4 regions of the Ensifer sp. NM-2 genome follow, and region 2 is predicted to be linked to each of the others. Evidence: predicted binding sites of a transcription regulator. Region 2 holds the regulator's gene; each other region holds the start of a gene.
What was found. Region 2 encodes PhoB, which activates phosphate uptake and scavenging genes when phosphate is short. Its sites were predicted from a motif close to TGTCATNNANCTGTCAT; they were not measured.

Region 1: the regulator PhoB is predicted to act here: its motif matches at 5,107-5,123, upstream of C6558_RS18790 (UDP-2,3-diacylglucosamine diphosphatase).
Region 3: the regulator PhoB is predicted to act here: its motif matches at 3,426-3,442, upstream of C6558_RS18880 (LTA synthase family protein).
Region 4: the regulator PhoB is predicted to act here: its motif matches at 1,744-1,760, upstream of C6558_RS00260 (DUF47 domain-containing protein).

The regions. Positions count from the first base shown of each region.
Region 1 covers NZ_PVZR01000009.1:45,106-52,841, forward strand. The annotation lists gene C6558_RS18770 (ABC transporter ATP-binding protein) at 1-648, opposite strand, end outside; gene C6558_RS18775 (MlaE family lipid ABC transporter permease subunit) at 662-1,816, opposite strand; gene dgcA (N-acetyl-D-Glu racemase DgcA) at 1,955-2,938, shown strand; gene C6558_RS18785 (MFS transporter) at 2,890-4,110, opposite strand; gene C6558_RS18790 (UDP-2,3-diacylglucosamine diphosphatase) at 4,216-5,055, opposite strand; gene C6558_RS18795 (NADP-dependent malic enzyme) at 5,231-7,543, shown strand; gene C6558_RS18800 (LuxR family transcriptional regulator) at 7,720-7,736, shown strand, end outside.
Region 2 covers NZ_PVZR01000001.1:441,420-449,155, forward strand. The annotation lists gene pstC (phosphate ABC transporter permease subunit PstC) at 28-1,512, shown strand; gene pstA (phosphate ABC transporter permease PstA) at 1,509-2,831, shown strand; gene pstB (phosphate ABC transporter ATP-binding protein PstB) at 2,845-3,660, shown strand; gene phoU (phosphate signaling complex protein PhoU) at 3,717-4,427, shown strand; gene phoB (phosphate regulon transcriptional regulator PhoB) at 4,731-5,414, shown strand; gene C6558_RS02250 (GcrA family cell cycle regulator) at 5,583-6,104, opposite strand; gene C6558_RS02255 (aspartate aminotransferase family protein) at 6,526-7,725, shown strand.
Region 3 covers NZ_PVZR01000009.1:64,648-72,383, reverse strand. The annotation lists partial or broken gene C6558_RS18895 (pilus assembly protein TadG-related protein) at 1-78, opposite strand, end outside; gene C6558_RS18890 (TadE/TadG family type IV pilus assembly protein) at 69-467, opposite strand; gene C6558_RS18885 (DUF1003 domain-containing protein) at 663-1,211, opposite strand; gene C6558_RS18880 (LTA synthase family protein) at 1,469-3,391, opposite strand; gene C6558_RS18875 (NAD+ synthase) at 3,661-5,343, shown strand; gene C6558_RS18870 (hypothetical protein) at 5,496-5,681, shown strand; gene C6558_RS18865 (TolB family protein) at 5,706-6,533, shown strand; gene C6558_RS18855 (ankyrin repeat domain-containing protein) at 6,801-7,736, shown strand, end outside.
Region 4 covers NZ_PVZR01000001.1:48,897-56,632, forward strand. The annotation lists gene C6558_RS00250 (molybdopterin-synthase adenylyltransferase MoeB) at 1-335, opposite strand, end outside; gene recF (DNA replication/repair protein RecF) at 364-1,659, opposite strand; gene C6558_RS00260 (DUF47 domain-containing protein) at 1,784-2,428, shown strand; gene C6558_RS00265 (inorganic phosphate transporter) at 2,428-3,432, shown strand; gene C6558_RS00270 (LysR family transcriptional regulator) at 3,675-4,574, opposite strand; gene C6558_RS00275 (SDR family oxidoreductase) at 4,734-5,483, shown strand; gene C6558_RS00280 (DUF1326 domain-containing protein) at 5,676-6,311, shown strand; gene C6558_RS00285 (DUF2182 domain-containing protein) at 6,317-7,189, shown strand; gene dnaJ (molecular chaperone DnaJ) at 7,315-7,736, opposite strand, start outside.

The DNA of each region.
Region 1 (7,736 bases), on a different contig from region 2:
GTCGTGAGTCACCATATACACGGTCAATCCGAGCGTGTCGCGCAGCTTGGCGATCAACTCATCGAACTCGGCCGCGCCGATCGGGTCGAGGCCTGATGTCGGCTCGTCGAGAAAGACGAGATCGGGGTCGAGCGCGAGCGCGCGGGCAAGTGCGGCTCGCTTGATCATGCCGCCCGAAAGCTCGGATGGGTATTTGTCGGCCGCCTCCGGCGCCAGACCTACCAGCTCGATCTTCACGCGCGCCAGTTCGTCCATCAGGCTCTGCGGCAGGTCGAGATATTCGCGCATCGGCACCTGGATGTTTTCACGCACCGTGAGGGCCGAAAAGAGTGCGCCGTGCTGAAAAAGCACGCCGAGACGCATGTCGAGCGCGATCCGGTCAACCTCGGACATCCTGTCGTATTCCGCGCCAAGGATCTTGATCGTGCCGGAGCGCTTGGCCAGAAGCCGCAGCACCGTGCGCATCAACACCGACTTTCCGGTACCCGAGGCACCGACGAAGCCGAGGATTTCGCCGCGAAAAATCTCGAGGTTGAGCTTGTCGAGCACGATGTGGGAGCCGAAGCCGACCGTCAGGTCGCGCACGGACAGAACCGCTTCGTGTTCGTAGGCCGGATCCTGCTGTCTTTCCGTGGCTGCTGTGCTCATCGTTCCATCCGCCTCAGAAATCGATCGCTGCGTAGAACATGGCAAACAGGCCGTCGATCAGGATCACCACGAAGATCGATTTGACCACCGAAGAGGTCACGTGGCGGCCAAGCGATTCGGCGCTGCCGCCAACCTTCAGGCCTTCGACTGCCGCCACCACGCCGATGATCAGCGCCATGAACGGCGCCTTGATCATGCCTGCCGCAACCGATGAGAAATCCACGGCCTCCTGCAGGCGCGACAGGAAGGTCGCAACGGTGATGCCCGAATAGGTCCAAGCGACCAGCGCCGCACCGGTCAGTGCTGCGAAGTTGGCAATGATGGTCAGGAGCGGCAACGCGATCGTCAGCGCCACGAGGCGCGGAAACACCAAGACGCCGACGGGGCTGAGGCCCATGACCTTCAGCGCGTCCACCTCCTCGCGCATCTTCATCGAACCGATCTCGGCCGTGATCGCGCTGCCCGAACGCCCGGCGATCATGATGGCGGTCAGCAGCACGCCGATTTCGCGCAGTTGCAGGATGCCGACCAGATCGACGACGAAGACTTCGGCGCCGAAATAACGCAGCTGGAATGCGCCTTGCTGCGCAATGATCGCACCGATCAGGAAGGACATCAGCATGATGATCGGCACGGCCTTGACGCCCATGCGGTCGATCTGGTGAACGATGGCCGCCGGCGAGACGCCACTGTGCCGCCCGAGCTTGAGCTGGGCACCGCGAACCGCCGAGCCGAGAATGTACATCGCCGCGACGGTATCGTTCCAAGTGGCGATCATCACCTCGCCGACCGGTGCGAACAGCCGCTGGAACAGCGGAAGATGTTCGCTTTCGTCCTCCGGTGCCGGCAGTTCCGCCGGTAGCGCGCCGATCAGCTCGACATAGCGTTGACCGCCGTCGACGAACTGGATCTCGTCCTTTTCAGGTCCGGCAAGCCGCGTCATGAAGCGCCGGATGATCCAGGCGCCGGCCGTGTCCATAGCCGTCACACCCGACAGATCGAACTGCCTGACGCTGCTGCCCTTGCGCGCAAGCTGTTCGAGCTTGGCGGCCATGGCTTCAGCTGTCTCGTGCCGCCAGACGCCTGAAAAGACATACGCGCGTTCCGAGCCTCCGGCGTCTCCACTGAGCGCGACATCCGCAACGATCTTGGTCTGGGAACGCGTCACCTGGTCTCTGTCATCCCGATTTGCTAACCGCTCGTAAAAGCTTGCTCCGTCATAACGGCTCACATCCTTGATGTCATCCTGACGAAGCCGGTAACATCAAGACCTAAGCGCCAGATAGGCCCCGCCGGAGAAGATTTCATGTCAACTGTGCTCGAAGCGACAACCGAAGACTTCCCGATTGCGGGCACATTCACGATTTCACGCGGTTCGAAGACCACGGCAAGCGTCGTGACATGCCGAATCACCAAGGACGGCACCAGCGGTTGGGGGGAATGCGTACCCTATGGCCGCTACAACGAAACCATTGCCTCGGTGCTCGCCGAAATCGAAGCCATATGCCCGCAGATCGAACAAGGCCTGACGCGCCCGGAGCTACAGTCGGCGATGAAGCCGGGTGCGGCCCGCAATGCGGTCGACTGTGCGTTGTGGGATCTGGAAGCAAAGCAGAAAGGCAAATCTGTCCATGAGCTTGCCGGTCTCTCCTCACCTGGCACATTGACGACGGCCTATACGCTGTCGCTTGCCGAGCCCGATGCGATGCGCAACCAGGCCGCACAATATGCCCACCGCGCGCTGCTCAAGATCAAGGTCGGCACATCAGACGATGCCTCCCGCATCCGCGCCGTGCGCGAGGGTGCGCCGGAGAGCCGCATCATTCTCGATGCCAATGAAGGCTGGACGCCCGACAGCCTCGCCTATCACTTCGCCATCTGCGCCGAGCAGCGCATCGACCTGATCGAACAGCCGCTTGCCGCCGGCCATGATCAGGCCCTGGCCACGATCGCCCGCCCCGTTCCGGTGTGTGCCGACGAGAGCGTGCACGCGACCGGCGACCTCTCGGCCCTGGTCGATCGCTATGACGCCGTCAACATCAAGCTCGACAAGACGGGCGGCCTGACGGAGGCGCTTCGCATGCGCGATGCGGCAACGTCGCTCGGCCTCAAGGTGATGGTCGGCTGCATGGTCGGAACCTCGCTCGGCATGGCACCGGCAATCCTGGCGGCGCAGGGCGCGGATTTCGTCGATCTCGACGGGCCCCTGCTTCTGGCACGCGATCGCACGCCCGGCCTGCGCTACGAAGCCTCGCTGGTCTTTCCGCCGGAACCACGCCTCTGGGGCTGAAGATACCAGGCGGCAACGGCAAAGCAGCAGCCGGCAAAGGCGACGACCGACATCGAATAGAACCCGTTCACCCCGTACCAGGCGTAGAGATAGCCGGACAGGAAGGTGAGGATCGCCGTGAAAATGCCGGTGTAGAAGAAATAGAGCCCCTGGGCCGATGCCTCCTGCTCCTCGACGACGCGCTCCACCAGCTTGTTCTGCATGCCGGTGTGCATGATCGCATAGGTGAAGGCGTGGAAGCACTGCAGCACGAAATAGCCGGAAAAGCCGAGATCCATCGGGAAGATGATCCAGCGCACGACCGCCAGCGAGCAGCCGGACAGGATCATCGTCCAGACGCTGAAGCGGCGGATGATCGCCTTGGCGAAGATGAACATCGTCACTTCAGCAGCAACGCCGGCACTCCAGAGGATGCCGATCTCCGTGCCGCTATAGCCGATATGCTGCCAGTAGATTGCCGAGAAAGCGAAGAGCATGGCGTGGCTGGCGTTCACCAGCGTCACGCCGATCAGCAATAGCTGCAGATCGAGCTGGCGCAACGATTGCGGCGGAGGCTCGGTCAGCGCCGTGATCGGTGACGGGCGCCGCGGTCGGCCGACCTTTGGCGCCGCAAAGGCCATCAGGATCGTCAGGCCGAAACCGACCGCCATCGCCGGCAGCACCATGTCGCCACCGAAGATGCCGATCATCCAGCCGCCGAGCATGGTTGCGCCGATGAAGGCGACGGAACCCCAAAGCCGCATCTGCGCATAATCGAAACCCCAGCGCCGGACGCCGGAAAGCGCGATCGCCTCGACGATCGGCACATAGGGCGAATAGACCGCCGATTGCAGCGTATAGATGATCAGAACCGGCCAGAACTCCCGGGCGTAGAACAGCACGAAAGCCGTCGCCAGCGACAGGAAACCTGACCAGATCAAAACGATCGTGCGCTCTCCGAGCCGATCGGCGATCACACCGGCAATTGGCGCGGTGATCACGCGTACGAACATCGGCAGCGCCAGCACGACGCCGATCTCGAAATCGCTCATGGAAAGCGTGCTCAACCAGACCGGAAAATACGGCATTGCGAAACCGTTGACGATCAACGGAGCGCAGAAGAGCAAGGCGATGCGAAGCGCAAAATGACGCGGCGGAGGGCCCACAGTTGCGGGCGCTTGGGAGGGAATCATGGGAGAACCTGATGGCTATCGGCCAGCAATAGCATAGCCCGCTGCCGGATCGCCATAACCTAGATTTCACTACAAGCGACGCTTGCGCCCTCGCCGGCGTTCCCGTCAGGCTGCCCGTTGCGTCAGCAGGTGCGCCAGAAGCCGTTCGGCTTCGGCCGTTCCCTCGGCCTCTGCGACGCCGCCGCGCATCTGATGCCAGGTGATCAGTTCCATGGTGCCGTCGTGGTGTTCGGCGATCGCCGTGCAGCTTTCGACCCAGTCGCCCGTGTTGATGTAGCGCACGTCGCCGATATCCTCGATGACCGCATGGTGGATATGGCCGCAGATCACGCCCTGCGCATCATGCCGCCGCGCCTCGTCGGCAACCACCTTCTGGAACTCACCGATAAAGTTGACGGCGTGCTTCACCTGCAGCTTCGCCCAGGAAGAGAACGACCAATAGGGCATGCCGAGCCGGCGACGAACGGCGGCCAGGCCGATATTGATGGCGATCGCCGTATCGTAGGCCCAGTCGCCGAGATAGGCGAGGATGCGCGCATTGCGCACGACCACATCGAATTCGTCGCCATGCAGCACCAGATAGTTGCGGCCGTCGGCACCCTTGTGCATATGGCGCTGCGCCACTTCGATGCCGCCGAAGTGAACACCCGGGAAATCGCGCATGAACTCGTCGTGATTGCCGGGGATATAGATGATGCGCGTGCCCTTGCGCGCCTTGCGCAGCAGCTTCTGGACGACGTCGTTGCAGTTCTGCGGCCAGTACCAGCTACGCTTCAACCGCCAGCCATCGACGATGTCGCCGACGAGAACGATGGTCTCAGCCTCGTGATGGCGCAGAAAATCAATAAGAAAGTCGGTCTTGGCGGCCTTGGAGCCGAGGTGGACGTCGGAGATGAACAACGTCCTGAGGTGTCTTACGGAATTGATTTGCGGTGCCGCCATCATACCAGCCTCGTCTTGATTGAGCCTTCTGGGGCCCGTCAAAACCAGACTCGTGTTTCAGGAAGATGACACGGACGCCGGCCGCTTCGTCGCACCGGCTTAAAAGAACCGCGCAAAAACTGTACGCGGTTCGCAATTCATGCCACAAGGCCACGTCCAAAAAAGAGGAATGCAGACTATGAGCACGGGCGACAAAACGAAATCCCAGACAGGTCCGGTCAGCGGCGACATCGACCAGCAGGCCCTTTTCTTCCACCGTTACCCTCGCCCTGGGAAGCTCGAAATTCAGCCCACCAAGCCGCTCGGCAACCAGCGCGATCTCGCGCTCGCCTATTCGCCCGGTGTGGCTGCGCCCTGCATCGCCATCCGCGACAATCCTGAAACGGCTGCCGACTACACGGCACGCGCCAACCTTGTCGCGGTCATTTCCAACGGCACGGCCGTTCTCGGCCTCGGCAATATCGGTCCGCTTGCCTCCAAGCCGGTCATGGAAGGCAAGGCCGTCCTGTTCAAGAAATTTGCCGGCATCGACGTCTTCGACATCGAGATCGACGCGGCGAGCATCGAGCGTATGGTCGATGTCATCTCGGCGCTCGAGCCGACCTTCGGCGGCATCAACCTCGAAGATATCAAGGCGCCGGAATGCTTCGAGGTCGAGCGCCAGTTGCGCGAAAAGATGCAGATCCCCGTCTTCCATGACGACCAGCATGGCACCGCGATCATCGTTGCGGCCGCAATCCTCAACGGTCTGGAACTGGCCGGCAAGGACATCGCCAAGGCCAAGATCGTTACCTCGGGTGCAGGTGCCGCAGCGCTCGCCTGTCTCAATCTGCTGGTCACGCTTGGCGCCAAGACCGAAAACATCTGGGTGCACGACCTCGAAGGCCTCGTCTACAAGGGCCGCGAAGTGCTGATGGACGAATGGAAGTCCGTATACGCGCAGGAAAGCGACAACCGGGTATTAGCCGACAGTATCGGCGGCGCCGACGTTTTCCTCGGTCTTTCCGCCGCTGGAGTCCTGAAACCGGAACTGCTGGTGCAGATGGCCGAAAAGCCACTGATCATGGCGCTCGCCAACCCCACGCCCGAGATCATGCCGGAGGCAGCGCGCGCGGCGCGCCCCGACGCGATGATCTGCACCGGCCGTTCGGATTTCCCCAACCAGGTCAACAACGTGCTTTGCTTCCCGCACATCTTCCGCGGTGCGCTCGACTGCGGCGCAAGCACGATCAACGAAGAAATGAAGATGGCGGCGGTCCGCGCCATTGCCGGCCTTGCCCGCGAGGAGCCGTCCGACGTGGCCGCCCGCGCCTATTCCGGCGAGACGCCGGTCTTCGGTCCCGATTACCTGATCCCCTCGCCCTTCGACCAACGCCTGATCCTCCGGATTGCGCCGGCGGTTGCCAAGGCTGCCGAGGAAAGCGGCGTCGCCACCCGCCCGATCCAGGACTACGACGCCTATCTCGACAAGCTGAACCGCTTCGTCTTCCGCTCGGGCTTCATCATGAAGCCGGTCTTTGCCGCCGCCAAGAATGCGCAGAAGAACCGCGTGATCTTCGCCGAAGGTGAAGACGAGCGCGTGCTGCGCGCCGCCCAGGTGCTGCTGGAGGAAGGCACGGCCCGCCCGATCCTGATCGGTCGTCCGCAGATCATCGAGACGCGCCTGCGTCGCTACGGCCTGCGCATTCGTCCGGATATCGATTTCGAGGTGGTCAACCCCGAGGGCGACCCGCGCTACCGCGACTACGTCGAGGACTATTTCGCCCTCGTCGGCCGTCTCGGTGTCATTCCGGAAGCTGCCCGCACGATCGTCCGCACCAACACCACCGTCATTGGGGCGCTTGCCGTCAAGCGCGGCGAAGCCGATGCGCTAATCTGCGGTGTCGAAGGGCGTTACAGCAAGCACCTGCGCGACGTCTCGCAGATCATCGGCAAGCGCGACGGCGTGCTCGATTTCTCGGCCCTCAGCCTGCTGATCTCGCAGCGTGGCGCCACGTTCTTCACCGACACCTATGTCAGCTACTGCCCGAGTGCCGAAGAAATCGCCCAGACCACCGTCATGGCGGCGCAGGAGATCCGGCGCTTCGGCATCACGCCACATGCCGCCCTGGTCTCGCATTCGAACTTCGGCTCGCGCGATTCCGAGAGTGCCACCAAGATGCGCCAGGCGCTTCAGCTTGTGCGCGAACTCGCGCCCGATCTGGAAGTCGATGGCGAAATGCACGGCGATTCGGCCATCTCCGAAGTGCTGCGTCAGCGCGTCATGCCCGACAGCACGCTCTCGGGCGAAGCCAACCTGTTGGTCTTCCCGAACCTGGATGCTGCCAACATCACGCTTGGCGTCGTCAAGACGATGACGGACAGCCTGCATGTCGGACCGATCCTGCTCGGCTCAGCACTGCCGGCGCACATCCTGTCGCCGTCCGTGACCTCGCGTGGCGTCGTCAACATGGCGGCACTCGCCGTCGTTGAAGCCAGCCATCCGGGCTAGCGACGCCCTCGTTTTTAAGGGCCGCCGCACCCGGCGGCCCTGTGATGCTGCCGCGACCCTGGGCAACAACCATTGTTTGCAAGGGTCGACAATCCACAGCAAATCGGCTGTCGGTTCTGGACAAAAGGTGAACCCCCAACCATTGTGGGGTTTAGCGCAAAAATCGGTGTTGTGGCATGACTGAACAACAGGC
Region 2 (7,736 bases):
TGAGCGTCACGCCGCGGAGACGTGCCGATGAGTACTTCATTTCTTCTTTTGCTCATTGTTGTAATTGGTTTTATTTCTTATTTTGGGGGTCGTGCGCGCTCCTTCGCACAGGCTGGCGGCAAGCTCTCCAATCTGCATTCCTTACCCGGCTATCACGGCAGCTATGTCGCCATCTGGGCGATCCTTCCAGCGGCGCTCGTACTCGGCGCCTGGCTCGTCGCCGCGCCCATGTATATCGACTCCAGCACCCGGGCGACCTTGCCCGAGACGGTGCAGACGCAGGGCGGCGCCACGGTCGAGCTGGCGCTTGGCCAGGTCAAGTCGGTCGCCGGCGGCCTGAAGCGGTTGACGGCCGAAGAAGTTTCGGCGCTTGAAAGCGGTTCGGCCAATCTTCGCTCGACGCTTGCGGCCAAGGGCGTGGCTCTTGCCGGCGAGGGCGAACCCTACATGATCACCGCCGCCCAGCATTTCAACGCGATGAGCGCCACCAATCGCTGGCTGATGAGCGCCGTCGTCCTGCTGATCGCGATTGCCGGCGGCTTTTATGCCATCCGCAACATCGCCACCCGCTTCCGCGCCCGCAACCAGGTCGAGCGCGTCATGCTCGGCGCGCTGATCGTAGCGTCCTCGATCGCCATCCTGACGACGGTCGGCATCATCGCCTCTATGCTGTCGGAAGCCGGCCGCTTCTTCACGATGGTTTCACCCTTCGAGTTCTTCTTCGGCACGGTCTGGGACCCCCGGTTTGCTGCCGCCGGAAGCGGTGGCTCCTCCGGCCAGTTCGGCCTGATCCCGCTTCTCGCCGGTACGCTCTACATCGCCTTCGTCGCCATGCTGTTTGCGGTGCCGATCGGCCTGTTTGCCGCCATCTACATGGCGGAATATGCCAGCCCACGACTGCGTTCGACGGCAAAGCCCCTGCTCGAAGTGCTCGCCGGCATCCCGACCATCGTCTACGGTTTCTTCGCACTTGTGACCGTCGGCCCATTCCTGCGCGATATCTCTGCCCAACTGAACGGTCTCGTCACCGGCAATTATCAGAACTTCATCCAGGCACAGAGCGTCGTGACCGCCGGCATCGTCATGGGCATCATGCTGATCCCGTTCGTGTCCTCGCTTTCCGATGACATCATTACCCAGGTACCGCGGGCCCTGCGCGACGGTTCGCTCGGCCTTGGTGCCACCCGCTCCGAGACAGTCAAGAAGGTCATCCTTCCCGCAGCACTTCCGGGCATTGTCGGCGCTCTGCTTTTGACCGCCTCGCGTGCCGTCGGCGAGACGATGATCGTGGTGCTTGCCGCCGGTGTCGCGGCCCGCATGCAAATCAATCCTTTCGAGCCGATGACCACGGTGACGGTGAAGATCGTCAACCAGCTGACGGGTGACCTTGAGTTCACCTCGCCGCAGACGCTGGTTGCCTTCGCACTCGGCATCACGCTCTTCGTTATCACGCTCGGCCTCAACATTTACGCGCTCTACATCGTGCGCAAATATCGGGAACAGTACGAATGACCGACATCGCTTCCCCGGCCGTCCGGATCTCCGTCCGCCCCGCATCCGCCAAGCGTGATATCGGCATCAAGCGTCGCTACGCGGCCGAGCGTCGGTTCCGTGCCTATGGCATCAGCGCCATCAGTCTTGGCCTGTTCTTCCTCGCTCTGCTGCTGTGGACGGTGATCTCCAACGGCTACACCGCGTTCCAGCAGACGACGATCACGCTGCCGATCGAATTCACCGAAAAGGTCATCGATCCCAAGGGTGAGCGCGCGACCGACGGCAAGGTGCTGGTGGCGGCCAACTATCCGCTGCTGGTCCGCGATGCGCTGATCAAGCAGCTCGGCATCGATCCGAGCAATCGTCCGCTGGTCAAGCGGGCCACCGACATGGTGTCTGCAAGCTCCCGCACGCTGTTGCGCGACATCGTCGTCGCCGACCCGTCGGTTATCGGCAAGACCATACCGGTGACACTGCTCGCCGAAGCCAATGTCGACTCCGCCTTCAAGGGGCAGATCGACCTGAAGGTCGATGAGAGCAAGCGCAAGGTCAAGGACCAGCAGGTCACCTGGATGAACGAGCTTGCAAGCGCCGGCGTCCTGAAGAAGAGCTTCAACACCGGCATCTTCACCTTCGGTGCCTCGAGCCGTCCGGAAGCGGCAGGCGTCGGCGTTGCCGCCCTCGGTTCGCTGTTCATGATGCTGATCGTGCTCGTGCTGTCGCTGCCGATCGGCGTTGCCGCCTCGATCTATCTCGAAGAGTTTGCGCCGAAGAACCGGCTGACCGATCTCATCGAGGTCAACATCAACAATCTCGCCGCCGTTCCGTCGATCGTCTACGGTCTCTTGGGGTTGGCCGTATTCATCAACTTCGCCGGCATGCCGCGCTCGGCCGCCCTCGTCGGCGGCCTGGTGCTGACGCTGATGACCCTGCCGACGATCATCATCGCCACCCGTGCAGCGTTGAAGGCGGTCCCGCCGTCGATCCGCTCGGCAGCGCTCGGTCTCGGTGCGTCGAAGATGCAGACCATCTTCCACCACGTCCTGCCGCTGGCGATGCCGGGCATCCTGACCGGCACGATCATCGGTCTCGCCCATGCACTTGGCGAAACCGCGCCGCTGCTGTTGATCGGCATGGTCGCCTTCGTCGTCGATTATCCCGGCTCGCCGATGGAGCCGTCGACCGCGCTGCCGGTGCAGATCTACATGTGGGCCAACGAGGCGGAACGCGCCTTCGTCGAGCGCACATCCGGCGCGATCATCATTCTTCTCATCTTCCTCGTCGTCATGAACCTTGGCGCCATTCTGTTGCGACGTCGCTTTGAGCGCCGTTGGTAGTGAGGTAATTACTATGAACATCATGTCAGAAGCAGCAGTCGAAAAAGCCTTGGATCAGAAAATGAACACCGTGCCCTACAAGATGATCGGCAAGGATGTGTCGGTCTACTACGGCGAGAAGCGTGCGCTTTTCGACGTCAATCTCAATATCCGCGAGAACACGGTGACAGCGCTGATCGGCCCTTCGGGCTGCGGCAAGTCGACCTTCCTGCGCACGCTGAACCGCATGAACGACACCATCGAGAACTGCCGCGTCACCGGCAAGATCACGCTCGATGAAGACGACATCTACGACCCGACGATCGACGTCGTGGAACTGCGAGCCCGCGTCGGCATGGTGTTCCAGAAGCCGAACCCGTTCCCGAAGTCGATCTACGACAACGTCGCCTACGGCCCGCGCATCCACGGGCTTGCCCGCACCAAGTCTGAGTTCGACGAAGTCGTCGAGACCAGCCTGCAGAAGGCTGGTTTGTGGAACGAGGTGAAGGATCGCCTGCAGGAGCCGGGCACCGGTCTTTCGGGCGGCCAGCAGCAGCGTCTGTGCATCGCGCGCGCCGTTGCCGTCAGCCCTGAAGTGATCCTGATGGACGAGCCCTGTTCGGCGCTCGATCCGATCGCGACGGCCAAGGTCGAGGAACTGATCCACGAGCTGCGTACCAACTTCACGATCGTCATCGTCACCCACTCGATGCAGCAGGCGGCGCGTGTTTCGCAGCGCACTGCCATGTTCCACCTCGGCAATCTTGTCGAGGAGAACGACACCGACAAGATGTTCACCAATCCGGATGACCAGCGTACCCAGGACTACATCATGGGCCGGTTCGGTTGATGGCCGAAGCTCCTCTTCACCCCGTTTCCTGAACGCGCCCGCAAGGATCGAAGACTATGTCCATGCACATAATGTCCGCCTACGACGAAGAACTGAAATATCTCACGCGCCGCATCTCCGAGATGGGCGGGCTTGCCGAGCAGATGGTGGGCGAATCCGTTCGTGCGCTTGTCAATTCTGACCTCGCCTTGGCGCAGAAGGTGATCTCCGACGACACCATCCTCGATGAAGCCGAACGCCAGATCGGCGAAAAGGCAATCGTCACCATCGCCAAGCGCCAGCCCGTTGCTGCCGACCTGCGCGAGATCATGGGATCGATCCGCATCGCGTCCGATCTGGAGCGCGTCGGCGACCTCGGCAAGAACAACGCCAAGCGTGTCATCGCGGTTGCCGGCTCCGGCATCCCGCGCAAGCTGGCGCGCGGTCTCGAACACCTGGCAGAGCTTGCGCTGGTGCAGCTCAAGGAAGTCCTCGACGTCTACGCTTCCCGCTCGCCGGAGAAGGCCAACAGCATCCGCGAGCGCGACGAGGAGATCGACGCGATCTACACCTCGCTGTTCCGCGAGCTGCTCACCTACATGATGGAAGATCCGCGCAACATCACGCCCTGCACGCATCTTCTCTTCTGTGCCAAGAACATCGAGCGTATCGGCGACCACGCCACCAATATCGCCGAGACGATCTACTACATGGCGACGGGCGCGCAGCCGGAAGGCGAGCGTCCGAAGGACGACAATACGTCGACGCTGGGTGCCGTGAAGGACTAACGCATGTCGCGCAAAAGTGCGCAGCGGTTTTGCGATAACGACATGTGCAAAAACAAGAACTTAAAGCACAACAAGCGCATCTTAGAGATCGCGACGCGCTTTAAGACCCGGATACGTTCGAGTGCCTGCTTATGAACCTGCTCCGGTCGCAGCCCTGGTTGCGGCCCTGCTCTACTGCGTCTGAAGCTATACGTTTTCGCGCGTGCCTATGAAAACGCGCGGAGTGCTCCAGATTCTATATGTTCGAGCATCTCTTTGCGTTCGATCGAACGCGAGACGCTCTGGGTAAGGAGACGTTGCCTGATGTTGCCGAAAATCGCCGTTGTCGAAGACGAAGAGGCGCTGAGTGTCCTGCTGCGTTATAACCTCGAAGCCGAAGGGTTCGATGTTGATACGATCCTGCGCGGAGACGAGGCGGAGATCCGCCTACAGGAGCGCCTCCCGGATCTCCTGATCCTCGACTGGATGCTGCCGGGCGTTTCCGGCATCGAGCTTTGCCGCCGGCTGCGCCAACGTCCGGAAACCGAGCGCCTGCCGATCATCATGCTGACGGCGCGCGGCGAGGAGAGCGAGCGGGTTCGTGGCCTTGCCACCGGCGCCGACGATTATGTCGTCAAGCCGTTCTCGACCCCGGAGCTGATGGCCCGTGTCAAGGCGATGCTGCGGCGCGCCAAGCCCGAGGTCCTCTCGACGCTGCTTCGCTGCGGCGACATCGAGCTCGATCGCGAGACCCATCGCGTGCATCGCCGCACCCGCGAGGTCCGCCTTGGTCCGACGGAATTCCGCCTGCTCGAATTCCTGATGTCGTCGCCGGGCCGGGTGTTCTCGCGCTCGCAACTCCTTGATGGCGTCTGGGGCCACGATATCTATGTCGACGAGCGCACCGTCGACGTGCATGTCGGTCGCTTGCGCAAGGCACTGAATTTCTCGAGCATGCCTGATGTCATCCGCACCGTTCGCGGTGCCGGCTACTCGCTCGAAAGCTGAGCCAGCCGGCCACTGCAGCGCCGCGCATCTTAATGGACGCGCAAAGGTCGCTGTTGCATCTTGAATTGCGGCATGTTTCCTTGAAGCGAATACGAACCAGGGAAACATGCAGCAGCCAATAAAAAAGGGGCCGTGCGGCCCCTTTTCTGCATGTGGTTTTCGGTCGTCTCAGCGAGCGCGACGGCGCTCGGAGGTCGGCTGATAGGCAAGCCGCGCATGGAATGTGCAATAGGGCGAAGCTTCCGGGGAATCGTTGCCGCAGAAGTGGAATTCTTCCTTGAGCGGGTCGCCGATCGGCCATTTGCAGGTGCGCTCGGTCAACTGCGTCAGCTCCAGGCGGCGCGACATTGGCACGACCACATCCGTCTGGATGCGGAAATCCTGTTCGGCGACGAGATCGACTTCGACCTCTTCCTTGAGCACGGTCGCGCCGGCCGCACGGGTAACCGTCCGTGTCGTGACGCGCGAAGCGTAGTTCGGAGCGCGCGGCGCCGAAGTCGGGCGCTGCTTCGGCCGGGTCGCGGCGGTGGTTCCGCCAGCCTTGGCCCTGCCGGGCAGGCTCAGCCGGTGAACCTTGCCGATGACCGCATTGCGGCTGACGCCGCCGAGCTGTGCCGCGATCTGGCTCGCGCTCAGGCCCTCGGACCAAAGCTTCTTCAGTTTTTCCACCCGCTCGTCAGTCCAGTTCATTTCTGCACTCTCCGTTCTCAGCGTTGGCGATGACAGAATCTCTCACCACGCTCCGGACAGGCTCCGGAGCTGCAACGCGATAACACTTTTGGTGACTAGGCCCGCCGCATGCGTCTAGTAATTGAACATTAACCTACTGACCGGCGGACTCCGTGGCAAGAGTCCCGCGAATCGCGCCGAATCGATTTCTTGGTTTTCCCCAACTTGCTCGGTGGGCGTTGCATTTTTGCAAGCCCCGTCGCGTGATTTTTTCGTCGCATGGATCAGACCCGTCCGACCGCACTGCAAAGCTTGGTTTTGTTGACATTGCGCTGCGAAATAGGAATAGTGCCTGCGCCGCCGCAAGGCGGCATTTTTAATTTTTTGCCGCGCTCAACAGGGGCTCGGATCGATGCCGATAGCAATGAAGGAGAGGCTCGCCATGACTGCAACCACGCCGCTTTACGACACCTACATGCGTGCGCCGTTGCGTTTCGAGCGAGGAGAGGGCGTCTGGTTGATCGCCGAAGACGGCTCGCGCTATCTCGACTTCGCCGCCGGCGTCGCCGTCAACTCGCTTGGCCATGCGCATCCGCATCTGGTCGAGGCGTTGAAGGCGCAGGCCGAGAAGGTCTGGCACCTGTCCAACCTTTATGAGGTCCCCGGCCAGGAGAGCCTTGCACGCCGGCTGACGGCCGTCACCTTCGCCGATCGTGTCTTCTTCACCAACTCGGGTGCCGAGGCGCTCGAATGCGCGATCAAGACTGCGCGTCGCTACCACTATGCCAAGGGCAATCCGGAGAAGTTCCACATCATCACCTTCGAGGGTGCCTTCCACGGACGCACGATCGCGACCATCGCGGCGGGTGGTCAGCAGAAGTACATCGAGGGCTTTGGCCCGAAGGCCCCGGGTTTCTATCAGGTTCCCTTCGGCGATATCACGGCGCTCAAGGATGCGATCACCGACGAGACGGCGGCGATCCTGATCGAGCCGATCCAGGGCGAGGGCGGCATCCGCCCGGTCACCAAGGAATTCATGCAGGAGCTGCGCGCGCTTTGCGACGAGTTCGGTCTGCTGCTGATCCTCGACGAGGTCCAGTCCGGCGTCGGCCGCACCGGCAAGCTTTTCGCCTATGAATGGGCTGGCATCCGTCCGGATATCATGGCTGTCGCCAAGGGCATCGGCGGCGGCTTCCCGCTCGGTGCCTGCCTTGCGACCGAAGAGGCGGCTGCCGGCATGGTCGCCGGTACGCACGGTTCGACCTATGGCGGCAACCCGCTTGCCATGGCTGTCGGCAACGCCGTGCTCGACGTCATCCTGGCCGACGGTTTCCTGGAGCATGTCCGCGACGTGGCCCTGGTCTTCCGCCAGGGCCTCGCGTCGTTGAAGGACCGTTTCCCCGATGTGATCGAGGATATCCGCGGCGACGGCCTGATGCTCGGCATCAAGGCGAAAGGCCCTTCGGCCGATCTCCTGAAGGCGATCCGCGCGGAGAAGCTGCTGGCTGTTCCGGCCGGCGAAAACGTCCTGCGCCTGTTGCCGCCGCTGACGGTGACCGCCGCGGAAGCGCGCGAAGGCCTGGCGCGGATCGAGCGCGCGGCCGAAGCCGTGAGAAGCAGCAGCGGTACCGCCGCAGCCTAATTTGTGAACCC
Region 3 (7,736 bases), on a different contig from region 2:
GACGAGAGCGGCGGATATGCCGACGTTGCCACCTCTTGATCGGGCGAGGTGTGCTATTCCCGGCGCTTTCAAACCCATATCAGATACCTCCCAAACGGATCGTAGCGAAGCGCTCGATAAATCGGGAGATCGCCGGCGTCGTACTTGATCCTCACGGTAAACTGGTTGGCGTTACCAGCATCGTCCTTGACGGTGACCGTCATACGGGACGGCTTGATGAAGGCTTGGTCCATGGTCGTGCGCTGGATGTAGTCCGTGGCAAGGCGTTCTCGCTCGCCTTCGGAAAGTCCGGCAATGGCGGTGCGCGCTGCGTCGGCGGCTATCTGCTGAATGGAGTGGGCCGCGCTGAGGTAGATGCCGTAGGCGATCAACGTCAACACACATAGAAAGAATAGAGGGGCGATGATTGCAAATTCAATTGCGGCAGCGCCATCGCGGCTGCCGAACAGGCGCGTTATTTTGGACATATCAGCAACTCCGACCGAACCGTGACTGCTTTTTCTCTGTCCCTGCGCCTTGACGGTGCTCCCCAAGTGTTAATTTTTCGATACGCTAATAGGTTGTTTCAATAGTCAGAAATAGCCTATTGTTGCAAAATACAAATTTGTGATTGAATTAGGAATCTTGCAGATTCTTGCGCGCTTTAGTGGCTTGTCCGGTGTCTATTCATTGTCGGGTATGTGCCGATACTGGGAAAGCTGGCGGTTAAGATTGGCGATGTCGGTCCTCAGCTCGGCGATCTCGCGCAGTAGCACATCGTCCACCTTGTGGTGCAGGGCGATCAACTCGACTTCCGACTTCAGATTGACCTCATAGTCCTTTGCCGCAGCGAAGCGATCGCGCTCGGCCTGCCGGTTCTGGGACATCATGATGACCGGCGCCTGCAGCGCCGCCAGCATCGAAAGCAGCAGGTTGAGGAAGATGAAGGGGTAGGGATCGAAGGCCCCGGTCACCAGCAAGACGGTGTTGATGATCACCCAGACGACGAGAAAGCCGCAAAAGCTGAGAATGAACCCCCAGGAGCCGCCAATCCTGGCAATGGCGTCGGCGAGCCGGTCGCCGACGGACAGCTCGGCGCTGAACGCGGCATTGGTGTCGGTTGCAACGGTGCGTCGTTCCTTGGCGCGGGTCAGGATGCGGCGCTCGATTTCGCCGAGCTCGGCCATCGGTTTGCCGAAGATGTGCTGCGAGAGTTCGTTCAAATGCGGCATGGCTATCTCCGGAAATGGATCGGACGATATCGAAAGCGTTTCGCGCAAAAGTGTGCGGCGGATTTGCGATAACGACACGGGCAAAAAACAAGAGCCTAAAGCGCAGTGAGCGAATCGGAAAGATCGCGACGCGCTTAAGCGCACCACTTCGACGAGGAAATCAACGGGATAGATGAGAAAGTGCACAGAGCCGGGCGGTTTACCGTCCGGCTCTGTTCAGAGGCCAGTGATGTCGCACGAACGTGTGCGGGTGTGGTTTAGAAGCCTGCGGCGTAGAGATCCGCGTGCGACTTGAAGAAGCGGTCGGTCGAGTAGCGCTTGCCGAACATCATGTCGTGCTGGAGGAAGCGATAGTCGCGCAGCAGGGCCGGGACCTTCGGCTGACGAGACCATTCGGCGACATCCTTGCCGTTCTTGCGGATCAGCATGTAGCGGTCGACGACGCGGTACTGGTCGTGCACCTTGCCGAGGAAGCCGGTATAGTAGGGATGCTCGTAGCCGGACTGCTTGAGGATCTGGTAGGAAAGGAAGGCCGGGCTGATCGTGCCGACATTCTTCTTCGGACCCGTCTTGTTCGACCAGACGACGAGCGGAGTTTCGTGCTGCGCCTTCATCTGGTCCTTCGAGCCCTTGCGCTCCGCGGTCACGCCCTTCATGAAACCGGTGTTGGTGTAGACCGTGTTCAACGGCGGCAGGTGGTCGCCGAAGAGCACGATGATGGTTTCGCGGTCACGTTGCTTGGCCCAGTCCATCAGCTTCTTCAGGCTCTCGTCGGCTTCCTTGACGCCCTGGGCGTAGGTTTCAAGCACCTGGCGATCGCTCTCCGGCAGGTTGCCTTCGACCTTGATGGTATTCTTGGCATAGCGGTTCGGCTCATAGGGGCCATGGCCCTGCAGCGTTACCGCGAAGAAGAAGAAGGGGTCATCCATGGCGTCCGCCTGGCGGATGATCTCCTTGGTCAGGGATTCGTCCGAGGCGAAAATGCCGCGCTTCTGCATCGGCGGCATATTCTCCTCCGACTTGAAGGTGTCGAAGCCGAAGGCCTTGTAGACGGCGGTGCGGTTCCAGAACCAGCTCTGGAACGGATGGATGGCACGCGAAACGTAACCCTCGCCACGGAAGAAGGTGGCAAGCGAGGGGATCGGATTGCGGATGTACTGTTGGTACGGAATGCTGCCATAGGGCAGGAAGGCATTCGAAAAGCCGGTCAGCGCTTCGAATTCGACATTGGCCGTCATGCCGCCGAACTCTGGCGAGAACACGTTGCCAGATTGCATTTCGCGGATCGTCGGCATCGGGTCGGGCGAAAGCTTGACGTTCGGCAGACGGGTCGGATCCCAGAAGGATTCGCTCATCAGCACGATGACGTCGGGCTTGCTGCGGTGGGAGGTGCCGGCCGGCAGCGGCTTGACCGGGATGCGATCGATCGCATCGGCCATGTAGCCGGCGGGCGCGTTGACGTTGGCCATCGGCAGATTGATCGCAAACGCCAGCGCAAAGCCGTTGTGACGATAGTTTTCGGTCTGGTCCCACATGATCGGGATGACCTTCAGGCGATCACGGATCCAGGAGAACTGGTTGTAATCCATGATGTGCCAGAAGGCGAAGAGCAGCGGCAGCGCAAAAGCTGCGCGAGCGATGCGCTCGCGGCGTGTCAGCTTGGGGAAGTTGCGCCAGGCGTAACGCAGCAACAGGCCGATGGTTGTAACGGCTGCGATGAGGCCGACAACGATGCCGACGGCCGTCCACGGACGATCCTTGACAAGCACAGGCATCAATTCGAGGATCTGGCGGCCAAAGAGGAAGTCGGTCGGATAGAGCGGGTCGGAGAGAAAGACCTGCTTCTGCTGGCAGATGATGGCCGGTATGATCGCCAGCGGCGCGAGCACCACGGCGGACTTGTGTTCGCGGCCGAAAACGCCATCGATGGCGAGAAGGATCAGGAAGAATGCACCGATGGTGGTCCATGCGGGGCGCGTCGGATCGAGGAAGTAGGCGACCGTGTCGGCCATGGACTGGCGCACGATCAACTCGACTGCAAAAACGAGGGCTGCCGCGATCGACAGCGAGAACAATGCACTGCGTGCGGAGGTCAGCGTCTTGGCGTGCCGCGCGGCAAATCCGGGTCTACCAGCGTAGACTCGTGATCTCCTCGCTACGGCTGAATCGATATTGGCCAACGTCTTCTCCAATTTCATCAATGTGTCGTGTAGCTGTCATACGACTGTCATTTTGAACAGGGGATGAATGACTTGTTCAGGGTGTTTGGAAACAGGTTTTCGTGACGTGAGGACGCGCGAGCCGGCGCCGATAACAAACCGGAAACGCAGAATTTTTTGGAATTTTTCGCTTCGCGGCGATTGGCTGTGGGCATTTTCGCGCGGATTGCGCTAAAGATCGGGGCGAAAGTCAGACGCATTCGTTCGAGAACAGACCGACAGGCCCGCTCATGACCGCTCACAAAGCCGCTCCCACCCTGCTTCGTATCGCAATCGCCCAGCTCAATCCGACCGTCGGCGATATCGCCGGAAACCTGGCGAAAGCGCGTGAGGCGCGCGCCGATGCGGCGCGCCAGGGCGCCGACCTCCTGCTGCTCACCGAGCTCTTCATTTCCGGCTATCCGCCGGAGGATCTGGTTCTCAAGCCTGCTTTTCTCAAGGCCTGTTTACAGGCGGTGGAAAAGTTGGCCGAGGAGACCGCCGACGGCGGCCCGGGCGTCATTATCGGCTTCCCGCGCCTGGCCAAGACCGGGCGCCACAATGCCGTCGCCGTGCTCGATGGCGGCAAGATCATTGCGGTACGCGACAAGGTCGATCTGCCGAATTACGGCGAGTTCGACGAGAAGCGGGTGTTCGACCAGGGCGAGATGCCAGGGCCGGTCAATTTCCGCGGCATTCGCATTGGTATCCCGATCTGCGAGGACATCTGGGGCGATCTTGGTGTGTGCGAGACACTGGCGGAAAGCGGCGCCGAAATCCTGCTGTCACCGAACGGCTCGCCCTATCATCGCGGCAAGGTGGACGTGCGCCATCAGGTCGTGCTCAAGCAGGTGATAGAGACCGGCCTGCCGATGATCTATGCCAACCAGCTCGGCGGTCAGGATGAACTGGTGTTCGACGGCGCGAGCTTCGCCTTCAACACGGACAAGTCGCTCGCCTTCCAGATGAGCCAGTTCGAGGAGGCGCTGTCGATCGTCGAATGGAAAAAGGGCGACAATGGCTGGCACTGTGCCGGCGGCCTGCAATCGCGCCTGCCGGAGCGGGAGGAGGCAGACTATCGCGCCTGCATGCTCGGCTTCCGCGACTACGTCAACAAGAACGGTTTCAAGAACGTCGTGCTCGGCCTGTCCGGCGGCATCGACTCGGCGATCTGCGCAGCACTTGCCGTTGATGCGCTCGGCGAGGAGCGGGTACGCACGATCATGCTGCCTTACCGCTACACCTCGAAGGACTCGCTGAAGGACGCCAAGGATTGCGCCGAAGCGCTCGGCTGCCGCTACGATATCGTGCCGATCGAAGAGCCGGTCGAAGGATTTCTCGGCGCGCTGGCCGATATGTTCGAGGGCACGGAATCGGGCATCACCGAGGAAAACCTGCAGAGCCGCACGCGCGGCACGATCCTGATGGCCGTCTCCAACAAGTTCGGCTCGATGGTGGTCACCACCGGCAACAAGTCGGAAATGTCGGTCGGCTACGCCACGCTCTATGGCGATATGAACGGCGGCTTCAATCCGATCAAGGACCTCTACAAGATGGAGGTCTATGGCATCTCGCGCTGGCGCAACACCACCGTGCCGCCGGGCGCGCTCGGTCCATCCGGCGTGGTCATCCCGCAAAACATCATCGACAAGGCGCCGTCGGCCGAGCTTCGCCCCAACCAGACGGACCAGGATTCACTGCCGCCCTATCCGGTGCTCGATGACATTCTGGAGTGCCTCGTCGAAAAGGAGATGAGCACGGAGGAGATCGTTGCTCGTGGTCATGACGAGACAACGGTACACCGCATCGAACATCTGCTCTATATCGCCGAATACAAGCGCCGACAGTCGGCGCCCGGCGTGAAGATCACCAAGAAGAATTTTGGCCGCGATCGGCGCTATCCAATCACCAACCGGTTCCGCGATCGGGGATAGACGGTGAGCGCATCCCCGAAGGGCGGGACGGCAAGGAAAGCCAGCCGGAGTTCACCGAGGAGGAAATCCGGCTGATCCGGCTGTGGTCGCTGAGCGACGTTTCTGCCGGTGGGCAGCTTTCGGCGCAGATCGCCTGTTTCGCGACGCCGGCCGTGTTCGGTGTCTATGGTCTTGCGACCGGTAGTCTCGTCACCGTCGGCGTCGCCTTCGTCTGCATTCTTCTGCTGCTGGCCTGGGGCTTGGTCTCGACCTGGCAAGACCAGCGCAGCGTCATCTTGATGCGGTCGATCTGCGCCAAAGTCTTGGCGGTGCTGCCACGGGGCGAAGAAAGCAAATAGCTGCGGTTGCGGCAGGAGAAGCGTATGCGCAGTTCCATCGAAACCTATGACATCGTTACCGCCGAGACTCGCGTCGTCTGGCAGACGGAGCGGCTGGTCGAGGCGCCGAATTGGTCTCCGGACGGGCGATATCTCATCATCAATGGCGACGGCCGGCTTTACCGGCTGGCCTTCGACGGCTCGGAGCCGGTCGAGATCGAAACCGGCTTTGCCCATCTCTGCAACAATGACCACGGCATTTCGCCTGATGGCAGCACGATTGCGATCAGCGACAAGACCGAGTTCGGCAAGTCGGCGATCTACCTGCTGCCGGCTTCTGGCGGCACTCCGCGGCTTGTCACCCCCAACCTCCCGTCCTACTGGCACGGCTGGTCGCCGGATGGCGGCGCACTGACCTATTGCGGTATTCGTGATCAGGTCTTCGATATCTATACGATCTCGGTCGAAGGCGGCGAAGAGCGGCGACTGACGCAGGGCGAAGGCCGCAACGACGGGCCGGACTGGTCGCCGGATGGAGCGTGGATCTACTTCAACTCCAGCCGCACTGGCCGCATGCAGATCTGGCGCGTTCGTCCCGACGGCACCGACGTTGAGCGCGTGACCGACAGCCCCTATGGCGACTGGTTCCCGCATCCGTCGCCCGACGGAAGACACCTTCTGGTTCTCTCCTATGACGGCGATGTCTTCGATCATCCGCGGGACCTGAACGTCCGTCTGCGATTGATGGAGATGGATGGCAGCAACGCGCGCGAGCTGTTCGAGCTCTTCGGCGGGCAGGGCACGATGAATGTTCCCAACTGGTCGCCCAAGGGGGATCGCTTTGCTTTCGTTCGCTACGAACCGGAAAGCTGAGAAGCCTACAGCGCCGCGCGTCTTATCAGACGCGCAAAGGTCGCTGTAGCACTTTGAATTGCTGCATGTTTTATCCTTAACTCGGATAGGATTTAAGGAAACATGCAGTGGACAAGAATATCGGCTGCGTGCTAGCGATCGTGTCGTTCGCAGGGCGCACCCGATCCGCGGGAAGGGCCAGACCCACCTGTTTCACTGGACTTGGTTGCCACACCTCTTTTCAGTCTGTGGGCGCGGATACCGGACGTGAATGAAAGGAGGTCTTTCATGATCACGCGCGATCTTTCCGCGAACGCTACCCTCTATTCCATCCGCAAGCAGGCCAAGGCTTTTCACAAAGCCCTGGAGGCTGGCGATGCCGCGGCACGCCAGCGGGCGCTGTCCTATTTCTCCGAGCCGGCCACAATCGGCCTGCAGGATGCCCAACTGGTCATCGCCCGGGAGTTCGGCTTCTCCAGCTGGACCCGATTGAAAACGCATCTCGAACGCGCTCAGGGCGGCAAGCCCGCCACCGAACAGCTTGCCAATCGCTTCCTCGCATTGGCGACCGTGTCCTATTTCGGCGACATCGCTGCGGACCCGGAGCGATATGCCCAGGCGAAAGCCTTGCTCGACGAGCATCCAGAAATTGCCCGTGAGAGCATCCATGTAGCAGCCGCTCTTGGCGATGGCGACGCCATCGACCGTTGGCTCGACACGGATCCGAAACTCTCCGGCAAGCGTGGTGGGCCTTACGATTGGGAGCCTCTGCTCTACGCGGCCTATGCCCGCGTTCCCGGCAGATCTTCCCTTGCAGCGGCTGAACGGCTCATTGCGTGTGGCGCCGATGCCAATGCCTTCTGGATGGACGACGGGCAATATCGTTTTACCGCGCTGACGGGCGTCTTCGGCCAGGGCGAGGCGGGCAAAGAGCGTCAGCCAGAACATCCGGATTGCGTCGCCTTTGCCGAACTCCTGCTTAAGGCCGGCGCTACGGCCAATGATAGCCAGGCGCTCTATAACCGCATGTTCGAGCCCGATAACACCTGCATCGGTCTTTTGTTGCGGTATGGGCTAAGCGCAAAGGACAGGAACAACTGGCTTGTCCGCGAAGACGGTCAGTTGATCGAGAACAGCGAAAGGGTCTTCGACTATCAACTTGCCTGGGCGCTGGAAAAGAAGATGACGGACCGTGTGCGGCTGCTGGTCGAGCATGGGGCCGAC
Region 4 (7,736 bases), 390 kb from region 2:
AGACGAAGGGGATGCCTCTCGACCACCACATGCGGATTGAGCGCGCCGATCGCTGCCGAGGCGCTCTCGACCTTTGTCTGGCCAATATCGGCCGTGCGGTGGATCACCTGCCGCTGCAGGTTCGACAGCGACACCACGTCATCGTCGACGATGCCCAGCGTGCCGATGCCGGCGGCGGCGAGATATTGAAGAACAGGAGCGCCGAGGCCGCCGGCGCCAATGACGAGAACGCGCGCCGCCTTGAGTTTCTGTTGCCCCCCACCGCCGAGTTCGGGCAGCATGATGTGGCGCGCGTAGCGGGCAATTTCCGATGATTCGAGGCTTGTACTAGTCATGAGCGGACACTTTCCATGATCGGCTCCATCATCCCGATACGCTTCCGTGCTCCACCGTCAGGAACCGGCCGCGATCGCCGAGCGCGTCGAACATCGCACGGTCCGTCCCGGTCATGAAGGCCTGGCCGCCAAGTCCGTCGACGAGATCGAATAGGGCGGCGCGGCGGCCCATGTCGAGATGCGCGGCGATCTCGTCGAGCAGCAGGATAGGAGCGTGACCGGTCATGTCGCCGACGAGGCGCGCATGGGCAAGAACCAGGCCGACGAGCAGCGCCTTTTGCTCGCCGGTCGAGCAGCGCTCGGCTTCCATGTCCTTTTCGCGGTGGCGAATCAGGAGGTCGGTGCGGTGCGGTCCGTCCAGTGTCCGGCCGGCGGCCGCGTCGCGCGCCCGGCCCTCGCGCAGCATGGTGAGATATTGTTCTTCGAGGTCGAAGGCTGGCTTGTGGCTCTCGTCGTCGAGGAAGCCCGCCAGCGCCAGGCGCGCAGATGGAAAGACGCTGTCGCCGGTGTTTCTCTCGACGAGCGCCGTCAGCAGACCCAGCATCTCCTGCCGTGCGAGCGCCATCGACACGCCGAGCCCCGCCATTTCCCGCTCGATGGCAGTCAACCAGGCCGGGTCGGGACGAAAGTCGCTGAGGAGCCGATTGCGGCTACGCATGGCACGGTCGAATTCGCTGGCGCGCTTCCCATGCTCCGGATCGAGCGAAAGCACCAGCCGATCGAGGAAACGGCGGCGATCGGCCGACGGGCCGGTGAAGAGCCCGTCCATGGCCGGCGTCAGCCACAGCACGCGCAGATGGTCGGTCAGCTCATCGACCGTACTCGCTGTCGTGCCGTTCAGCCGCAGGCGTCGTGATTGCCCCTCACTGGTGCCGGCCGTGCCGGTACCGATCTCGACCGGGCCTTCCATGCCCACGACTTCGGCAAAGACCGAGAAGCCGTCGCTTGCGCCGACGCGAGCGACATCGGCATAGGCCGCACGCCTGAGGCCACGGCCTGGCGACAGAAACGACACCGCTTCCATCAGATTGGTCTTGCCGGCGCCGTTCTCGCCGGTCAGCACGACGTGCCTCTGGTCGAGCGCCAGCGACAGCGCCGCATAATTGCGGAACTCGCTCAGCTTCAGGCGATTGAGAAAGACCTTTTGTGGCATTTCGGGTCCGGATTCGACGTCGGCGCCAGTCGCAGCGCCACGCGTCGAACAGGACGTGCAAAGGACGCTGCAACACTTGCTGCATAGCTCCATAAATCGATGCCGATTTAAGGAGCTATGCAGTAGGACGAAAGCGGGCTTTAAGGCAAGACGAAAGGTGACCTGAGTCATTTCCAGGCAAAATTGCGCGATAACGGCGGGGAAAGCCTTATAATCCCAGTCGTTCAGCGCTTTTCTTGATCGCTTGCGTACAATATGACAGCCGCATGACAATCCACGAACGGATATATTTGTGATGCTGGCTTGGTTCCGCAAACTCCTTCCCCGCGAAGACAGCTTTTTCGATCTCTTCGCGCAACATTCGCGTACCGTCGTCGGTGCCGCCGAAGCGCTCGACAAGCTCCTCGCCGGCGGCGACGATCTCGAAAAGCACTGCGACCGGATCGTCGCGCTTGAAGACGAGGCAGACGGTGTCACCCGCGAAGTGCTTCTGGCCGTTCGTCGCTCCTTCATCACGCCGTTCGATCGTGGCGACATCAAGGATCTCATCCAGTCGATGGACGATGCCATCGACATGATGCACAAGACGGTCAAGACCATCCGGCTCTACGAGCAGAAGACCTTCGATCCGGGCATGAAGGAAATGGGCGTCATCGTCGTCCAGGCGGCGCACCTGATCGCCGAGGCCATTCCGCTGCTCAATCGCATCGGCGTCAACCACGGCCGGCTCATCGCCATCGCCGAAGAGGTCACGCGCATCGAAGGCCGGTCCGACGAGCTGCACGACCAGGGCCTGAAGGATCTTTTCCGCCGCTACGGTGCCAACAATGCCATGGCCTACATTATCGGTAGCGAGATCTACGGCGAGCTCGAGAAGGTCGTCGACCGCTTCGAGGACGTCGCCAACGAGATCAGCGGCATCGTGATCGAGAACGTCTGATGGACGCGACGCTCGCCCTGCCGTTGCTCGTCGCCCTCATTGCAATCGCCCTGTTCTTCGACTTTCTCAACGGGCTGCATGACGCCGCCAACTCGATCGCAACCATCGTTTCGACCCGGGTGCTCCGGCCGCAATATGCGGTCATGTGGGCGGCGTTCTTCAATTTCATCGCCTTCCTGTTTTTCGGCCTGCATGTGGCCGAGACGCTCGGACGCGGCATCATCGATCCCGGCATCGTTACGCCGCTGGTGATCTTCTCGGCCCTGATGGGGGCGATCGTCTGGAACATCGCGACCTGGATCTTCGGCATTCCGTCGAGTTCGTCGCATGCGCTGATCGGCGGCCTCGTCGGTGCCGGCCTAGCCCGCACTGGCGGCGATGCCATCGTCTGGACCGGTCTCTTGAAGACGGTCGGCGCCATCGTGATGTCGCCGATGATCGGCTTCTTCCTGGCGCTGCTCCTGATCCTCATCGTTTCCTGGCTGTTCGTGCGCCGGACGCCTTTTGCTGTCGACCGTACCTTTCGGGTGATGCAGTTCGTCTCGGCGTCGCTCTATTCGCTCGGCCACGGCGGCAACGATGCGCAAAAGACCATGGGCATCATCGCCGTGCTCTTGTTCTCGCAGGGCTATCTCGGCTCCGAGTTCTATGTGCCGTTCTGGGTGGTGATCACCTGCCAGGCGGCGATCGCGCTCGGCACGCTGTTGGGCGGCTGGCGCATCGTGCACACCATGGGCTCGAAGATCACCAAGCTCAATCCGATGCAGGGCTTCTGCGCGGAAACCGGCGGCGCCATCACGCTGTTTGCCGCCACCTGGCTCGGCATTCCGGTGTCGACCACCCACACGATCACCGGCGCGATCATCGGCGTGGGTGCCGCCAAGCGTGTCTCGGCGGTGCGCTGGGGCCTTGCCGGCAACATTGTCATCGCCTGGTTCGTGACGATGCCGGCCGCTGCTGCGATTTCGGCGCTCACCTACTTCGCAGTCGATCTGTTCCTGTGACCCTGTCCGCCTCCGGCTGCAATGCCGGGGGCGGGGCTCGCGGTTGGGGAGAGAGCCTCCGCATTGGCGGTGGGACTGAGCGTCATGAGACGATCCAGTTCAGGGAACAGGCGTCCGACTTTCGGTTGCAAGGCTCGTCCGGGATATCCGGCCCGGTCGTGATCGCGACTTGGGCGGCGCCCATCAAGATGTAGCGAATGGGGGTTGCGCATGAACGGTCGCGCCCACAGCCGCGCAGCGGTTCACGGGTCCCAGTGCGGAGGATCGCCAAAGGTCTTCTTCAGATGATCGGTAATTGCCCGGAGCTTGGCCGACGGCCGTCGGCCCTCCGGATGGGCCATGTAGATGAATTCCGGCTCTGGGCGAAAACCGACATCGATCTCGCGAAGCCGACCGTCGCGCACCGCAGGACCGCAGATGAATGTCGGCAGCAGCGCGATGCCGAGCCCGGCGACGGCAGCATCGTGGATCATGTCGCCGTTGTTGATGCGCAGCGCCATGCGGGCGCGGATAACGGTCGAACCGGTCGGCCCCTCGAACCGCCAGTCGGAAGCGCCGCGATTGGTGTAGAAGATACCGCGGTGATCGTTGAGTTCCGCAAGCGAGGCCGGCGTGCCGTTGCGATCGAGATAGTCGGGCGAGGCGACCAGCAGGCGCCTGCTTTTGGCAAGCTTCCACACGACCAGCCGTGAATCGGCGATGATCCCGTGGCGCACGATGGCGTCATAACCCTCCGAGGCGACATCGACCCGGCGATCGTCGAGATCGAGCGTCAATTCGACCTCGGGATGTGCCGCCAGAAAGGGGTAAAGGGCAGGCCCGAGATGCAGATGCCCGAAACTGACCGGGGCGGCGATCCGCAATGGTCCGGTCAGCGTCCCGCGGCGCTCCGCCAGATCGCTGGCGGCGGCCTGCACCTCGCTGACGATCCGCACCGCGCGCTCGCGAAAGGCGATGCCATCTTCGGTGAGAGTCAGCTTGCGCGTCGTGCGATGCAACAGCGTTGCGTTCAGGTGGCGTTCCAGGTCCGAGACCCGTTCGCTGATCACGGATTTCGACAGCCGCAGCCGGCGCGCCGCCTCGCTGATCGAGCCGGCTTCCGCAACTGCGACAAAGGCAGCAATTCCTTCGATCTTCAGCATCGTTCGGCATTTCCGAATTCGAGTTCCATCATTGGCAGACTAATCCGAACGGCAATCTTCGGCCATATCTATTGGCAACGAAGGACGGCGGTCGATGGAAAGAAGACCGGTCCCAAGCCAACCCAACAGCCAGGCCAACCCAAAAGAAGGAATTCCATCATGCCACGTTTGCACAACAAGACCGCGCTCATCACCGGCGGCACCAGCGGCATCGGCCTCGAAACGGCGCGCCAGTTCATCGCCGAGGGTGCCCGGGTCGCCGTTACCGGCACCAATCCGAAGAACATTGCCGAAGCACGCAAGATACTCGGCGAAGGCGCCGTCATCATCCAGGCCGATGCCGGCAACGCCGCCGGACAGGCGGCGGTTGCCGAGCAAGTCAAGGCCGCCTTCGGCCATCTTGACATCCTCTTCGTCAACGCCGGCATCGCCAAGCTTCAGCCGATCGAAAAATGGGACGAAGCCAGCTTCGACCAGTCGCTCGCGATCAACGTCAAGGGCCCGTTCTTCCTGATCCAGGCGCTGCTGCCGATCTTCTCCAACCCCGCCTCGATCGTGCTCAACACCTCGATCAACGCCCATATCGGCATGCCGACCTCCAGCGTCTACGCGCTCAGCAAGGCGGCGCTCCTGTCGCTTGCCAAGACGCTTTCGGGCGAACTGATCGGCCGCGGCATTCGCGTCAATGCGGTCAGCCCCGGCCCGATCAAGACGCCACTGCATGACGGACACGGTGCCACGCCTGCCGAAAACAAGGAGATCGTCGCATCGATCGCCGCGCAGATCCCGCTCGGCCGCTTCGGCGATGCAAGCGAGATTGCCAAGGCAATTGTCTTCCTCGCCTCAGACGAGGCCGCCTTCACGGTGGGCGCCGAACTGATCATCGATGGTGGCATGGCCACGCTCTGATACTCACCTGTCTGTTGCCGCCGCGCGCGTTCGATCGCGCGTGGCGGCAAAGTCCTGTTCGTCATCGACGGCACGCCGCGGGCGGCGTTGGCAGGGCGCCCGGAGGAGAGTATATTCTTGAAACCTAATAAGTCGTCGAACAGTCGAGCGGAATGAAGCAGATCCCACACCGATCAGATCCGGGAGGAGACGATGACGAGTGTCAATTGGACGATCAAGGGTCGAGAATTCATTCATTGCAATTGCGCCTATGGCTGCCCCTGCCAGTTCAATGCGCTGCCGACCCACGGCAATTGCTGCGCCGTCGGTGGATTTGAGATCGAGACGGGCCATCACGGCGACACGCGCCTCGACGGCTTGAGATGCGGGATCATTGCGGCTTGGCCCGGTGCAATTCATGAGGGCAGGGGTGAGGTCGTGCCGATCGTCGACATCCGTGCCACGCCGGCCCAGCGCGAGTCGCTGCTGCGCATCATGAGCGGCCAGGATACCGAGCCGGGAGCAACCTTCTTCCAGGTGTTCGCCACCACCTTCGAAACCTTTCACGACCCGGTCTTTGCCGAGATCGACTTCGACGTCGATGTCGGCGCGCGGACAGCACGGCTGAATGTGCCCGGGTGGATCGTGGCGCGTGGCGAGCCGATCTTGAACCCCGTGACCGGAAACCCGCATCAGGCACGCATCAACCTGCCGCAGGGCTTCGAATACGACGTCTGCGAGGTTGGACGCGGGTGGGCCGACACGAAGGGGCCGCTGACGCTGTCCATTCCGGATTCGCACGCCCATTTCGCCAGCATGCATCTGTCTGAAAGCGGCGTGGTTCACTGACGCCCATGGCCGACACTGCGCTCGAAACGCTTTTAAGGCGCGACCGGCTCATCGTCGTGGTCTCGCTGTTGGCCCTGACCGGAATTACCTGGCTCTATATTCTCTGGCTGGCAGTCGGCATGGAGGCCATGGCGCACGTGCCGGCCTCTGGCGATGGCATGAGCGGCGACATGGCGATGGGCACAGACGAGGGCATGGCCATGGACATGTCGCCGGGTGCCATGGCGTCGATGGCCGACGTCGCCTTCCGTCCCTGGAGTGTGTCGACCTTCGCCTATGCCTTTGTCATGTGGGCGGTGATGATGGTCGGCATGATGACGCCTTCGGCAACGCCGATGATCCTGCTCTTTGCCCGTGTCGGGCGGCAGGCGGCGCTCGACGACAGGCCGTTTGCCGCGACCGGCTTTTTTGCCGGCGGCTATCTCACCGCCTGGGTCCTGTTTGCGGCTCTGGCGACGCTCGGGCAATGGCTGCTGGAGTCTGCTCTGCTGCTGACGCCGATGCTGGCGAGCGGCAGCCGTATTCTCAGCGGCATCATCCTGATTTCGGTCGGACTGTTTCAATGGACGGCGTTGAAGGACGCCTGCCTAAGGCAGTGCCAGGCGCCGCTCATGTTCATCCAGAGCCATGGCGGCTTTCGCCGCGATGCCGGCGGCGCCTACCAGTTCGGTCTTCTTCACGGCCTTTATTGTGTCGGCTGCTGCTGGGCGCTGATGGCGCTCCTGTTCATCGGCGGCGTGATGAACGTCCTGTGGATCGCGGTGATCGCGATTTTCGTGCTCGCCGAAAAGGTGGTGCCCGGCGGCCGGATGCTGTCCCGCGTCGCGGGAGCCGCGGTCGTCATGGCCGGGCTGTGGCAGCTTGCGGCCATGACGTGATCCTACAGCGCCGCGCGTCTTATTGGACGCGCAAAGGTCGCTGTAGCACTTTGAATTGCTGCATGTTTTTATCCTTAGATCGGATAGGATCTAAGGAAACATGCAGTAGGGGCAACCGCTGAGCGTCAGTCGCTCAGCGTGTCGAAGAAATCCTTCATCCGGGCGAAGAAGCCGGCGGATTCCGGATTGTTGTCCTTCGACGAGATCTGCTCGAATTCCTGTAGCAGCTCGCGCTGACGCTTGGTCAGCTTCTGCGGCGTCTCGATCTGCATCTGGATGTAGAGATCGCCGGTCTGGCTGGAACGTAGCACCGGCATGCCCTTGCCCTTCAGGCGGAACTGCTTGCCGGCCTGGGTGCCTTCCGGCACGGTCACGCGCGACTTGGTGCCGTCGAGCGTGGTGACGTCGAACTTGCCGCCAAGCGCCGCCGTCGTCATCGAGATCGGCACGCTGCAATAGAGATCGGCGCCATCGCGCTGGTAGAACTCGTGCGGCTTGACCGAGAGGAAGATGTAGAGATCGCCCGCTGGTCCACCGCGCAGGCCCG